DNA from 3 places in the Cobetia sp. PDI-12MA genome. Region 3 is predicted to be linked to each of the others. Evidence: predicted binding sites of a transcription regulator. Region 3 holds the regulator's gene; each other region holds the start of a gene.
The links. The regulator LexA, encoded in region 3, represses DNA repair genes until DNA is damaged. The targets are predictions, from matches to a motif close to TACTGTNTANNTANACAGTA.

Region 1 (4,984 bases), 1.5 Mb from region 3:
TATGCATGGAGGTGCAATGAAAAGCATGAAAGAAGGCGCCTGCCCCGTGCCGTCGCAAGACGACCTAGTATAACGTCTGTTCGCGCAAGCTAAAGGGGGGGAAATGTCCTGAAGCGCCGGTTTGCGCGTCATGAGAGCCAAACAGATGCTCGCCAGCTAGCCATCTTCCTCCTCATCACTCCAGGCGGACTCCATGGCATAGCGCAGCTGCTCATAGTCGAAGCCGCGCTGGAGCAGAAAGCGTTCGCGCCGTGCGCGCTCCTTTTGTCCCTCGCCGGGGCCGGAAAAGCGCCTGGCCAGCGTCTCGCGCGCCAGCTCGAAGAAATCCACCGCCTCGACATGGCCGAAGGCATCCGGCGTCGGGTCACTGGCGGCACGCATGACGGCATTGAGCGTCTCGCTATCGATACCACGCTGGCGCAGCTCCTGCTGGATACGCCTCGGCCCCTGCCCGCGCAGGACGCGCGCCCGCAGGAAGCTGGCGGCAAAGCGCTCATCGGATTGCAGGCCCTCCTCGGCCATGCGCTCCAGCACCTCCTCGATCAGCAGCTCGACCTCATCGCGACTCAAGGTCGCCTGCGCGCCCTCCTCGCCCGCGGCTTGCCGCTCTGCCAACTCGTCATCGCTGACCGCCCGCAGGTAGTCACGCTCCTTGAGATAGTCGTGCAGCTCGCGGCGACTATGTTCGCGGCGCGCCAGTCGCGCGATGGCATCATTGCGCGCACGCCGTTGCGGCGTCATCGCACCTGAGTCGAGCGGTTGATATTCAGGCCCGCCCATTTCAGCGCTGTCATCGTGCATGGTCATGCTCTCCGGGGTTGAGCAGAAGGACATCGATGGACGTGAACGCAAGGCGCCCGCCTCCGAGTCATCGGGGCGGGCGCCTTGCGTTCATCGCACCGGGTCGGAAACGACACGCTGCGATGACGCCAGCCTGACGGCCGGCGCTCTTGCTCTTTCTTCTGGACGAGCCTCAATCGAGATCGATATCCAGGTCGTCTTCACTCTCGGCGGCCGCGGCCTCTTTCGACTCTTCCTTGGCTTCCGGGGCTGCCAGCAACTGGGCGCGGATCTGGGTTTCAATCTCCTCCATGATGGCGGGATTGTCTTCCAGGTACTGGGCGGAGTTGGCCTTGCCCTGGCCGATCTTGCTGCCCTGATAGCTGTACCAGGCACCTGACTTGCCGACCAGACCACACTGCACACCCAGGTCGATCACCTCACCGGCGTGATAGATGCCCTTGCCGTAGAGAATCTGGAACTCGGCCTGACGGAACGGCGGCGCGACCTTGTTCTTGACGACCTTGACGCGGGTCTCGTTACCGGTGACTTCATCACCGGACTTCACGGAACCGGTACGACGGATATCCAGACGCACGCTGGAGTAGAACTTCAGTGCGTTACCGCCAGTCGTGGTTTCGGGGCTGCCGAACATCACGCCGATCTTCATGCGGATCTGGTTGATGAACACCACCATGCAGTTGGCGTTCTTGATGTGACCGGTCACCTTGCGCAGCGCCTGGGACATCAGACGCGCCTGCAGGCCAACGTGTGAGTCGCCCATCTCGCCTTCGATCTCGGCACGCGGCGTCAGCGCTGCCACGGAGTCGACGATGATGACGTCAACACCGCCGGAACGTACCAGCATGTCGACGATCTCGAGCGCCTGCTCACCGGTGTCCGGCTGGGAGACCAGCATCTCGTCCAGATTGACGCCCAGCTTCTCGGCGTAGGACGGATCCAGTGCGTGCTCGGCATCGATGAAGGCACACACCTTGCCCTGCTTCTGCGCCTGGGCGATGACCGAGAGGGTCAGTGTCGTCTTGCCCGAGGATTCCGGGCCGTAGATCTCGACCACGCGCCCGAAGGGCAGGCCGCCGATGCCGAGTGCGATATCCAGCCCCAGAGAACCGGTGGAAACCGACGGGATGGCCACACGCGGGGCATCGCCCATGCGCATGACGGCGCCCTTGCCGAACTGGCGCTCGATCTGGGACAGCGCCGCGTTCAGCGCCTTGGTACGATTGTCGTCCTTTGCCATGTGGCCTCCTGTCGAACGGCGGAGCCACACGGGCTGCCACCTGGAATAGAGAATTCTGTCACTGAGAGCTGAGCAGACACCGTCAGACTAGCGGCTGAGGTGCCGTGGCAAAACCCTGTATACATGGACAGTATAATGCCGCAAGTTGCGTCGCTCTGCCAGTCCGGTGGTGCGCTTTTTCAGGCAGCACCCCCAACGCGGGGCTTGCATCGGACTCACGCGTCTTCGGTGCCGATCTGCAAGGCCTCCACGCGCTTGATCAAGCCCTGCAACGCCTCCCGCACGGCGGCGTCACGCACCGCCTGCCGGTCGCCGGGAAAGTGACAGCAGCGTGCCTGCTGGCGCGCCTCGCTCCCCCACGCCAGCCACACGGTGCCGACGGGCTTCTCGTCACTTCCCCCGCCGGGGCCGGCCACGCCGCTGATCGCCACCCCCAGCTCAGCGCCGCTGTCGCGACAGGCGCCCCGCACCATCTCGCACACGACCGCCTCGGAGACGGCGCCGAAAGTTTCAAGCGATGCCTCACTGACCCCCAGCAGGCGCTGCTTGGTGGCATTGGAATAGGTCACGTAGCCCGCATCGAAATAGCTGGAGCTGCCGGCAATCGCCGTGATCGCGGCACTCACGCCGCCCCCGGTGCACGACTCGGCGGTGGTGACGCGCACGCCGCGCGCGATCGCCAGCGCCTGCAACTGCTCAGCCAGAGCATTCACGCACGCAGCCTCGGGTGTCGTACCAGTCAATTGGCTCACGAACTTTCTCCCTGTAAAGGTCATCAAGTGAAAAGGGCAGCGAGCATGAGACATCACAGGCATTGGAGCCGGCCGCGCCAGTCCGTAGAATATCGCGCATCCCGCATGCCGTGTTCTCGCATGTGTGCTTTTTCCCATTGCAGTGCAGTCAAGGAAGTCCATGGCCATGGCCAAGAACAGCGCGCCCCAGATGACGCCGATGATGACGCAGTACATGAAGATCAAACGCGAGCACCCCGGCGTGCTGCTGTTCTATCGCATGGGCGACTTCTATGAACTGTTTCATGAGGACGCAAAACGCGCAGCACAACTGCTCGATATCACGTTGACGGCGCGCGGCAGCTCCGGCGGTTCACCGATCCCCATGGCAGGGGTGCCCTACCACAGCGCCGAAGGTTATCTGGCACGTCTGGTCAAGATGGGCGAATCGGTGGCCATCTGTGAGCAGATCGGTGACCCGGCGACCAGCAAGGGGCCTGTCGAGCGCAAGGTGGTGCGTATCGTCACGCCGGGGACGCTGCATGATGAGGCGCTGCTGGATGCCAGCCGCGACAACCTGCTGGTGGCGCTGCACCGTGATGGAGAGACCTGGGGCCTGGCCGCTCTCGAGCTCTCCTCCGGTCGCTTCAGCGTGCTCGAGGTCAATGGTGATGACGAGCTGCTGGCCGAGATCCAGCGCCTGTCGCCTGCCGAAGTCATGGTCGGCGAAAGCCGTACCCTCCCCGCCAGCCTGTCCTCGCGCCCAGGCCTGACCCGCCAGAGCGATTGGCACTTCGATCACGAGACTGCCTTGCGCCTGCTGTGCGATCAGTTCGGCGTCCAGGACCTCAACGGCTTTGGCTGCAGCCACCTGACGCGCGCCGTCACGGCAGCCGGTGCCCTGCTCGACTATGCTCGCGACACCCAGCGCACCGGCCTGCCCCACGTGACCGCGCTGGCCGTCGAAAGCCGCGATGACTCGGTGGTGATCGATGCCGCCAGCCGCCGCAACCTCGAGATCGATACCAACCTGGGTGGCACCGGCGACAACACGCTGGCCAGCGTGCTTGACGTCACCGCGACCGCGATGGGCTCACGCCTGCTCAAGCGCTGGCTCAACCGCCCGCTGCGCGATCAGCGCCAGATCGGCCAGCGTCAGGCGGCGGTACAGCGTCTACTGGATGGCGACTACCCCTTCGAACTGCAAGGCCTGCTCAAGCGCATCGGAGATGTGGAGCGCATCCTCGCCCGTGTCGCGCTGCGCAGCGCACGCCCCCGTGACATGGCACGCCTGCGCGATGGTCTCAACACCCTGCCCGAGCTGCGCGCCGTGCTCGCCAGCGTCGAGAAAGGCAGCGCCATCGATGACCTGCGCGATGCCATCCGCCTGTTCCCGGCACTTTCCGCGATGCTCAGCGAGGCGCTGGTCGAGAATCCGCCGGTGGTGCTGCGCGATGGTGGCGTGATCGCCGATGGCTACGACGATGAGCTGGACGAGTATCGCGGCCTGTCCGAGAACGCCGGCCAGTATCTGGTCGCACTCGAGACTCGCGAGCGCGAGCGCACCGGCCTGAGCAACCTCAAGGTCGGCTACAACCGCGTGCATGGCTACTTCATCGAACTGCCGCGCTCGCAATCGGCCGAGGCCCCGCCGGAATACATCCGTCGCCAGACCCTCAAGAATGCCGAGCGCTTCATCATCCCCGAACTCAAGGAATTCGAGGACAAGGCGCTGTCCGCCAAGTCCAAGTCACTGGCGCGCGAGAAGCTGCTGTATGAGCACCTGCTGGATGATCTGAATACCGAACTGGATGGCCTGCAGCAGACGGCCCGTGCGCTGGCATCACTGGATGTGCTGACCGCCTTCGCCGATCGCGCCGCCGCGCTCGATTTCGTGCGTCCAGAACTCAGCGAGACCCCGGGCATCGACATCGAAGGCGGCCGCCATCCGGTAGTCGAACATGTCAGCGACCATCCCTTCGTCCCCAACGATGTGCGCTTCGATGATACGCGGCGCATGCTGGTGATCACCGGCCCCAACATGGGCGGTAAATCCACCTACATGCGTCAGACGGCACTGATCGCTCTGCTCGCGCATACCGGCAGCTTCGTGCCGGCGACGCGCGCCTGCATCGGCCCGCTGGATCGCATCTTCACGCGCATCGGCTCATCGGATGACCTGGCCGGCGGCCGCTCGACCTTCATGGTCGAG
Region 2 (4,984 bases), 660 kb from region 3:
CGATACACTGCTGGACGACCCGCGCATCCAGGCGGTCAGCTTCGTCGGCTCCACCCCGATCGCCGAATACATCTACAGCCGCGCCGCGGCCAACGGCAAGCGCTGTCAGGCCCTCGGTGGCGCCAAGAACCACGCCATCGTGATGCCGGACGCCGACATGGAATACGTGGCCAATTCATTGAATGGCGCCGCCTTCGGCTCCTCCGGTGAGCGCTGCATGGCACTGTCCGTCGCGGTGGCCGTAGGCGATGACGCCGCCGACAATCTGATCGCGCAGATGAAGCAGCAGATGGAAGGCCTCAAGGTCGGCATCTACAGCGACAAGGGCAATGATTTCGGCCCGCTGATCACCGCAGCGCATCGCGACAAGGTGGTCGGCTATATCGACAGCGCCGAGCAGCAAGGCGCGACGGTGGTGGTCGACGGTCGCAATCCGCAGGTCGAAGGTGGCGAGAACGGCTTCTTCGTCGGCGGCACCCTGATCGATGGCGTCACCCCGGAGATGACCTGCTACCAGGAAGAGATCTTCGGCCCGGTGCTGCTGGTCGTGCGCGCCGATTCGATGGAAGCCGCCATGCAGCTGATCAATGCTCACGAATACGGTAATGGCACCTGCATCTACACCCGTGATGGCGAAGCCGCCCGCTACTTCAGTGATCACATCCAGGTCGGCATGGTCGGCATCAACGTGCCACTGCCGGTACCGGTTGCCTATCACAGCTTCGGTGGCTGGAAGCGCTCGCTGTTCGGCGATCTGTCCGCCTACGGCCCGGACGCGGTGCGCTTCTACACTCGCCGCAAGACCATCACCCAGCGCTGGCCTTCCGCCGGTCTGCGTGAAAGCGCCCAGTTCGCCTTCCCGTCCTGATCCATCACGATTACAGATCATCGCTTGATAACAACTGCGCCGGACAGCCCTGCTGTCCGGCGCTTTCATGTGCGCGCCACGCGAGATCATCCCGACAGTCAGCCCCTGCCCCCTTGCAGTGGCCAGAAACGGCTCCACATAGTCAGGACATCTCATCACGAGAATCCCGATGACACCGACGGTCAGTACCGTCACAAGGAGCCAAGATGATCTGGGTAATCGCCACCGTTACCGCCAAAGAAGGCCACGTTCAGGATGTCTTCAATGAACTCTGCGCCGTCGCGCCCACTGTGCGAGAAGAAGATGGCTGCCACGCCTACCATCCGTGCCTGGACTCCGAGCGCGCCGCCGACAAGGACAACGACCCACGTCCCGACACCATCACCGTGGTAGAAGCCTGGGAATCCCACGATGCCCTGCAGGCCCACCGCGAGACCGAACACATGCAGCGCTTCCGCGACAACGCCGGTGACTGGATCGCCGATGGCGATATCCGCATCCTGAGCCCGGCGGGCTGATAGACAGAACAGCATTGGGAAAGACCCAAAAAAGCCCAGCCTCCTGGAGGCCGGGCTTTTTCGTGAGATACCGCCGAGCAATATCCGCTAGCAGCTTTACCTGTCGTCCACCATTGAACACAGGTGCACCTCATCTGATCTGCGTCTCGTGAATGTGCAGCACTCACAGGGATTATCGGTTGCCTGAGAGCTTCTCAGCGCCGATACTGTATATGAATACAGTATCGAAAGGAGACCTCACCCATGACCGTATCTGCCGCTCAACCGTCCCACGCCTCGCTGGCTCGCCCTCATCCAGCACCGGAGCCCTGTGCACTGCCGCACCCTCACATCACGGGGCGCGCTGGCATTTCCGGCTTCCCCTCGCCGGCCGAGGATTACGCGGGGCGCACGCTGGACCTCAACGAGCGGCTGATCAAGCGTCCGGCAGCGACCTTCTTCATGACGGTGGCGGGTGACAGCATGGAAGGCTTCGGCATCTATGAGGGCGACACCCTGGTGGTAGACCGTTCCATCGATGCCCGTCCCGGGCATATCGTGGTGGCACTGATCGAGGGTGAGGTGGTGGTCAAGCGTTATGAGCTGATCGGTCAGCGCCCCTACCTGAGCTCCGGCAATGCCCTGTATCCGCCGGTCGCGATCTTCGACCTCGAATGCCAGGTCTGGGGGGTGGTGCGTTCCGTCATCCACGAATACGCGGTATGAAGACGCCGATGATCGGATTGGTCGACTGCAACAACTTCTACGCCAGCTGCGAGCGAGTGTTCGACCCGCGCCTGGAGGGCCGCCCTGTCGGCGTGATGTCCAACAATGACGGCTGCGTGATCGCGCGCTCCAATGAACTCAAGGCGCTGGGCGTGGAGATGGGCACCCCCGCCTTCCAGCTGCAGTCACTCGTCCGTGAGGGACGCATCCACCTGCTCTCCTCCAATTACGAGCTGTATGGCGACATGTCGGCGCGCGTGCGAGAGGTGCTGGAGGAATATTCCGCCGGGGTCGAGCCCTACTCCATCGATGAGATGTTCGTGCGTTTCGATGGCTTTGATCGCAACTCGATGCTGACATTGAGCCGCACCCTGCACCGCAATGTCCGCAAGTTCACCGGCATTCCCGTGTGTGTCGGGGTCGCACCAACTCGAACACTGGCCAAGTTGGCCAATCGCGCGGCTAAGAAGCGTCCGGAATTCGGCGGTGTCTGCGTGCTGGAACCCGATGAGGTCGGCACCCAGCGCCTGCTGGCCGATACGCCACTGGGCGATGTCTGGGGTGTGGGCCGACGTCTGGTCGAACGCCTGGCACTGCAAGGCCTGCACACTGCCTGGGACCTGCGCTGCGCCGACCCGCGCGCCATCGGCCAGCGCTATTCCGTGGTGCTGGAGCGCACCGCACGCGAACTGCAAGGCACGCCCTGCTTCGAGATGAATGATGCCGACGAGGCTCGCCAGCGCATCATGACCTCGCGCTCCTTCGGGCGCATGACCGGTGACTTGAATGAACTCAGGGACGCCATCCGCCAGCATGCCCAACGCGGCGCCGAGAAACTGCGTCATCAAGGCAGCCTGACACGCGCCGTGCTGGTCTTCCTCAAGAGCAATCGTCACCGACCCGACCTGCCGCAATACTCACCCAGCACCATCGTCGAGCTGCCCGCCCCCACCAATGACAGCCGCGAGATACTCGCCGCCGCGCAACAGGCACTGGAGCATATCTACCTGCGCGGCTATCGCTTCATGAAGGCTGGCGTGATGCTGCTCGACCTCATCGACCAACCACGCGAGCAGCTCTCGCTGCTGGAAAGCGAAGAAGACATCGCCAAGCGCGAACGCAGCCAGCAATTGATGGCGACACTGGACGCCATGAATCAGAAGATGGGCCGCGGCACCGTGCGCCTGGGTGTCGCACGCCCCGACGCCGCCTGGCAACTGCGCTGCGCCCACCGCAGCGCCCGCTATACCACCAACTGGCAGGAATTGAAGCGGTTGCGTTAGTGGGCTTGGCCCGAAAGCTATGAGCACAATTCCGAGTGTCCCAACCATCAGCAATACAATCCCTTTCCTGGGCGCTCATACCGCATAAGGCATGAAGGGAGTGAATGCGTAGATATCGCGCGCAATCTGATCGGATTGTTGCATCCACAGCAAAGGTGTTTTACGCCAGCGCCGCTTTATCAATGACTTGCGAACACTCATGCTGTGCGCCATTGCTGAAAAGCCAACAGTTGTGGAGTACCCGGCATGAAGATTCTACTGATCAACGGCGGCAAGGCCTTTGCCCATTCCAATGGCGAGCTGAACGCGACGCTGCATGAACTGGCGCGCGGTGAGCTGGCCGAGCTGGGGCATGACGTGCGTGAAACCGTCATCGAGGAAGGCTTCGAGGCCAAGGCGGAAATCGAGAAGCAGCTGTGGGCGGATCTGATCATCTATCAGACCCCAGGTTGGTGGATGGGTCTGCCGTGGACCGTGAAGAAGTATCTCGATGACATCCTGACTGAGGGCCACGGCGCGCTGTACGCCAGCGATGGCCGTCATCGCACCAGCCCGACCCAGGGCTACGGCACTGGCGGCTTGATGCAGGGCCGCCAGTACATGCTGTCACTGACCTGGAATGCGCCACTTGAGGCCTTTGATGAAGAAGGCAACTTCTTCGAGGGCAAGGGCATCGATGGCGTCTACTTCCCGGTGCACAAGGCGATGGAATTCCTCGGCATGACGGCCTTGCCGACCTACCTAGCCACTGATGTGATCAAGAATCCTGACCTGGAGGCCTACACCCAGGCCTACCGCACGCACCTGCGCGAGCACATCGGCCGCGCCTGAAGGCTCGTAGAGATGAGTTGCGAGCGCTGAAAGCACTCGAGCCCGCTCGTAATACAAGAAGCCCGCCACCGGTGACATGACCGATGGCGGGCTTCTTGCGTTCTAACGAATAGCGGCGACCAGCGCTCACTATTGAGAGGGTGCGAGTCTCAGAAACTCCAGCTGGCGTGCGTCCAGAAGATACGCCCCGGCTCGGTGACCTGGACATCGCCCTGCAACGGATCGTCATAGAAACGATTGACGTGATAGGCGTAGGTCTTGTCAAACAGGTTCGAGATACCGGCACTCAGCTCGATGGCATCCGTGACGCGGTAGCCACCCTCGAGCCCGACGATACCGAAGCCTGCCGTCGCCTCTTCATTGTCGGAAATGCGCGACTGGCGTGCGGCTGCATCCAGCCGTGCACCTGCCCACCAGCGATCCGCATCATAACGAGTCGCCAGATAGCCATTGAAGGGGGCAACCTGCGACAGCGGCGTCCCATCGCTCAGATTGGTGCCATGTGTCGCGGCAACGCCGGCAGAATGTCGCCAGCCGCTTCGCTGCCAGCTGGCTTCAAACTCGAGGCCGTAGATCTCGGCTTCGACATTGTCGTAGGTAGTCAGTGAGTCACCTTCGCTCAACTCGATCCAGTCATGCACCCGGTTATAGTAGGTATCGGCCGAATACCGCCAGGCGCCCTGCCTAACCGCCACCCCGAGCTCGAGCTGCTGATGGATTTCGGGGTCGAGCTCCGGATTGCCCAACCAGGCATTGCTGTCCGATTGGCGATTGTAATA
Region 3 (4,984 bases):
ACCGCCCACCGCGATGACGTCTTCCGGCGTGGCGCCGAAGCTGCGATCGCCAATGATGGTCGAGCCCGCCACATCGATATCCAGTACCGGCGCAAAGGTGATATCACAGCCGATGGCTGCCATTTCCATGCCCAGCAGCCAGCCGGCATCGCGTGCCAGACCCAGGCCTGCGGCCTGGGCGTCTTCGCCGCAGCCATCACAGTCACGCCCGAGACAGCATTGCGCCAGGCTGCGCATCGACGGCAGGCGTGTCACGCCCTCGCGCAGGCGCTGGACGCGCCCGCCTTCCTGATCGATGGCGATCAGCAGGTGGGGATTGACGCTGCGAATCTCGCGGCTCAGCTCCAGTACCTGCTCGGGAGAGGCACAGTTGCGCGCAAACAGGATGACGCCCCCGACGGCAGGGCGTGCCAGCAGTTCACGTTCGTCGCGGGCGAGGGTCAGCCCCGCAACATCGACCATTACGGAGCCCAGTGGCTGTGTCATGTCATCCTTCCTGTCCATGGCCTGCGGCAGTGATATCCCGTGAAGAGAGGATTCACGACCGCCGGGACTTCATGTCTTTTACGGGGCTCGGCAGCCTGGAAGAAACACGATGAATCAGGCTGCCAGCGCGAGGAAAGGCGCAATTCTAGCCGACTGAACCCCTATCGAACAGTCGCGGCCAGCTGCGCCCCGGCAAGGGGCTGTCACCCAGGTTCCGGCGGCAGCTCATGGAGGGTATCAGACTCGTACACCAACGCCTTCAGGGATGCAGCAGCACCGGAGTGCCTGGCACAGCCTCGGCAAAGAGTCGCAGCAGGTCATCATCGCGCAAGCGAATGCAGCCGTGGGACGCCGCTATCCCCATGGGCTCCGTGCTGGGCGTGCCATGAAAATAGATGTAGCGGCGCAGGCTATCGACCCGCTCACCGCGGGCATTGCGACCGCGATTGATGCCCGGCTCGCGGCCACTGAGCCATAGAATGCGCGTCAGGATCCAGTCACGCTCTGGATGCTCCTCGGCAAGCTCGGGGGTGAATACCTCGCCCGTGAAGCGCCGTCCGCGATAGACGGCGCCACGCGGATTGCCCGCCCCGATGGCGGCACGAATCACATGCCAGCCGGTTGGCGTGCAACCGCTGCCATCGAGCTCGCCGATACCGTTGAGGCCGCTGGAGATCGCGCAGGCGTGCACCAGCGCGTCAGGGGCAGCCGCGCAGGGCGGCGCATCACGACTGCCACTCGGCGCGTCATTACGTATCTCAAGGCTCTGGCGCGAGAGATCCACCGCTACCCAGCAGGCCATCAGCTGGCCGCCTGGGTGACCGCCTCACCATCCCCGAGCGAGGCCGGCAACGGCGCTGCCATCGCCGCGACCACCACCGGACGCATGTGCTGGATCAGCTCACGCACCGTGGTGTGATGGCCATACTCGGCCTCCTCGATATCCCGCAGTGCATCCAGGCCCGAGAAGGTGAAGATCACGCTACCGAGCATGAAGTGCAGGCGCCAGAAGCGCTCGTTGTCCGGCAGATCAGGGGTCGCAAGCTTCAGAAGCTCGGCGAAGCGGCTGAAGACCGTGCCGTAATGCTCGCGGATATAGCGCCGCATATGGCCCTGACCCTGAGTGTAGGCAAGCCCGAGCAGGCGCATGAAGGTGCGCAGGCTGTTGCGCTCGGCCGGCACCTCCAGCACGGTACGCGCCATCACCTCCAGCAGGACCTCAAGCGGCACCTGACGCCCGGCGTATTGCTGCTCGACACTGTCGAGCGCCGCGTGGAAACGCTCGCTGAACGGATCGAGATAGCGCGCGAAGACCGCCTGGATCAGCGATTTCTTGGACCCGAAGTGGTAGTTCACCGCCGCCAGATTGACCTTGGCCTTGCTGGTGATGTTGCGCAGTGAGGTCTCGGCGAAACCACGCTCGGCGAACAGCACCTCGGCAGTATCGAGGATGCGGGTAACGGTATCGGTCTGGGCCATGGGCGGAACCCTTGTCAGGTAGAAGAGGACTGGAGTCGTAGGTCACGACGCAAGCGCCGCGCGGCGACTCTCTCATGAGGTGGTGCAGGTACACCGGAAGGCCACGTACCATATCGGCTCGTTTGTTCACGACACACGTGAGTACGACACATCCGAGCCCTGCCATCGGCGAACATTCGTTTGAAACACTTTGATTCTAGCGCGCCATGTCACGACTGACAATTCTCTCGCGTTTCAAACGCCAAAGGTTTAGTCGAGCCTGATATTCCTTCAATGCAGACCGTTCCGATTCAAGGACTCGCCGTGCTCGGTGACAGACCACCCCGCAGGGCCACACCGGATTGCCCTCTCGACAGCTTGCCTTGGATATCGACAAGCCAAGTCGGCAGACAGCGATATCTCGACGACTACCTGCCCTTTGAGGCCTCCACACAAGCCACGATGCCTTGCATGACTGCCATGACTGGATACAATGACAGTTGTATGGATGCACACCCCGTGCCGTCAGCTCAAGATGCCGCCCAGGCCAAAGGCAATGCCATGACCCAGCCGCTTACTCCGCGCCAGCAGGATGTCTTCGACTTCATCATCAAGACCATCAAGTCCTCTGGCTACCCGCCGACGCGGGCCGAAATCGCCCAGGCGCTGGGCTTCCGCTCGCCGAATGCCGCCGAGGAGCATCTGCGTGCCCTCAAGCGCAAGGGCGCCATCGAGATGGTGCCGGGCACCTCACGCGGCATTCGCGTGCCGTCGCTGGCTGACGTCGACGACAGCGCCAACGATGGTCTGCCGGTGATCGGGGAAGTGGCCGCCGGCAGCCCGATTCTTGCCAGCGAGCATATCGACCGTCACTGCCCGCTGCCGAGCGACTACTTCTCGCCGGCTGCCGACTACCTGCTGCGTGTGCGCGGCGTGTCGATGAAGGATGTGGGAATTCTGGAAGGCGACCTGCTGGCCGTGCATCGCACCACCAGCGTGCGTGACGGGCAGATCGTGGTGGCACGCCTGGGAGATGAAGTCACCGTCAAGCGCTTCCGCCGTGACGGGCACTATGTGTGGCTGGAAGCCGAAAACGAGGACTTCTCACCGATCAAGGTCGACCTGCGCACGGACAGCCTGGAGATCGAGGGCCTCGGGGTAGGTGTCATCCGCGATGGTGGCCTGCACTGAGGTCTTGACCAGCTGCACTTTGAGCAACCTAGCGTTGCCCAGCAGCACTTTTCCATCAGGGCTTTTCTCGCAGAGCTTTTCTCGCAGAGCCCTGGGCAACAGGAAAGCCGTACGCATTGCACAAAAAACCCGCCTCGAGGCGGGTTTTTTGTGCGCGAAGCGCGAGCGATGCATCAGTGCACGATGCCTTCTGACTGCTCATCCTCGTCTTCTTCGCCATCCCAGAGGCGAGTCCGGGTGATGGCGTGGTCGATCATCTCACGCGCGACCTCGAAACGATTGTCACGCAGCAGATCAGCGGCCTCGTCTGAAATGCGAATGCTGAGCAGCGGCTCACCTTCGCTTTCCGCGGCGCGCAGAATCACTTCACCATCTTCCATTTGCACAATTTCAAGTACGGCGGGATCGGACACGTCATTCCTCCTGCACGGCACCTCGTGAGATACCGGCGTCGTTGTAATCGTCAGCGCGACGGCTGGCAAGCCCGGCACCGCGTTGCCATCAGCGACGCAGAAAAAAGTACGACCACAGCCAGAGCCATGGTCGTACCGGAGAGTGCAGGGCTTGCCACAATGCGATCAGTCTAGCACCCGTGAAGGCGAAACGTCACCCGATCGCCATGCGCCAGTCATCACCAGCGTGCAGCGCCATATCAGCGCCTTGACCTACCACTCGACGCTCGACTCGCGCAGCTGCGGCAGCAGCGCCTTGAATGCCGTGATGGCGGCGCTGAGACGCTCGGCCAGCGAGTCGCTCGAGGCTGCCGCGATGATCAGACCATCACCCCGCGAACGCGATTCCTCGCGGCGAGCGACGCCACCCTCTTCATGCAGACGGGTCACATCCGCGATCAGCTCAGACAACCAGCTGTCAGGACGTTCCAGCAGGCTGCGCAGCTGCTCGACCTCGGCAATGGGCGTCGGTGGTGTGGCCAGGCGCTCGCGCCAGCTCCCCTGCGGCCAGCGCGCCGTCACGGCACACTCTTCCAGCAATGAGGCCAGCGCCAGCTCCAGCAGGGCGAGCGCGCCCTCTTCACCGGCCATGCGACGCGCCACGGCATGCTCATCGTCGCCAGAGACCGCTGACTGGGCCAGCAGCAACTCGGCCTGATACAGCAGCTGATTGGTACGGGCACGCTGGCTCATCAGCTCTTGGCTCCCTTGCGCTTGTCCTCGACGACCCAGCGGCCGTTGTCGTAGGTCGCCTTCCAGCCGGTCGCCTTGCCATCTTCATCGGTCATGACGTACTGAGCCTTGACCTTGCGCGAGAAGCGAATCTGTGCAGGACGTCCATCCGGGTCCTGATCCGGGGCCTCGAGAATGAAGTGATACTTCTCCGGCAACTCGTCGGCGTGCGCCTTGAGCTCCTTGACCAGCGGCGGGCGCGTCTCGCGATTCTTGGGGAACTGGCTGGCCGCCAGGAACAGGCCACTGGCGCCGTCGCGCAGCACGTAGTGGTCCTCGACCTTGACGCAGGCAAGTTCCGGCATCGGAATCGGGTCCATCTTCGGCGGCGCCACTTCACCGGACTTGAGCAGCTTGCGGGTATTCTTGCAATTCTCGTTGGTGCAGCCGAAGTACTTGCCGAAACGCCCGGTCTTGAGCTGCATGTCGGAACCGCACTTGTCGCACTCGATCACCGGGCCATCGTAGCCCTTGATGCGGAACTGACCTTCCTCGACCTCGTGACCGACACAGTCCGGGCTATTGCCGCAGACGTGCAGCTTGCGCTGCTCATCGATCAGGTAGCTGTCCATCGCGGTGGCACAGATCGGGCAGCGACGCTTGGCGCGCAGCGCATCCGTCTCGGCATCTTCACCGGCATCGGCCGCCACGGCCTCATCGCCCGG

Region 1: the regulator LexA is predicted to act here: its motif matches at 2,155-2,174, upstream of recA (recombinase RecA).
Region 2: the regulator LexA is predicted to act here: its motif matches at 1,591-1,610, upstream of AC5WNI_RS07175 (LexA family protein).

The regions. Positions count from the first base shown of each region.
Region 1 is NZ_CM183351.1:3,551,832-3,556,815, forward strand. Features, by position in the region: gene AC5WNI_RS15010 (regulatory protein RecX) at 157-801, opposite strand; gene recA (recombinase RecA) at 974-2,041, opposite strand; gene AC5WNI_RS15020 (CinA family protein) at 2,257-2,793, opposite strand; gene mutS (DNA mismatch repair protein MutS) at 2,960-4,984, shown strand, end outside.
Region 2 is NZ_CM183351.1:1,659,694-1,664,677, reverse strand. Features, by position in the region: gene AC5WNI_RS07185 (CoA-acylating methylmalonate-semialdehyde dehydrogenase) at 1-868, shown strand, start outside; gene AC5WNI_RS07180 (putative quinol monooxygenase) at 1,075-1,386, shown strand; gene AC5WNI_RS07175 (LexA family protein) at 1,630-2,091, shown strand; gene AC5WNI_RS07170 (Y-family DNA polymerase) at 2,100-3,374, shown strand; gene AC5WNI_RS07165 (NAD(P)H-dependent oxidoreductase) at 3,621-4,205, shown strand; gene AC5WNI_RS07160 (TonB-dependent receptor domain-containing protein) at 4,355-4,984, opposite strand, start outside.
Region 3 is NZ_CM183351.1:998,426-1,003,409, reverse strand. Features, by position in the region: gene nagZ (beta-N-acetylhexosaminidase) at 1-486, opposite strand, end outside; gene AC5WNI_RS04320 (L,D-transpeptidase) at 746-1,288, opposite strand; gene AC5WNI_RS04315 (TetR/AcrR family transcriptional regulator) at 1,288-1,965, opposite strand; gene lexA (transcriptional repressor LexA) at 2,506-3,135, shown strand; gene AC5WNI_RS04305 (hypothetical protein) at 3,309-3,548, opposite strand; gene AC5WNI_RS04300 (DUF6586 family protein) at 3,801-4,280, opposite strand; gene topA (type I DNA topoisomerase) at 4,280-4,984, opposite strand, start outside.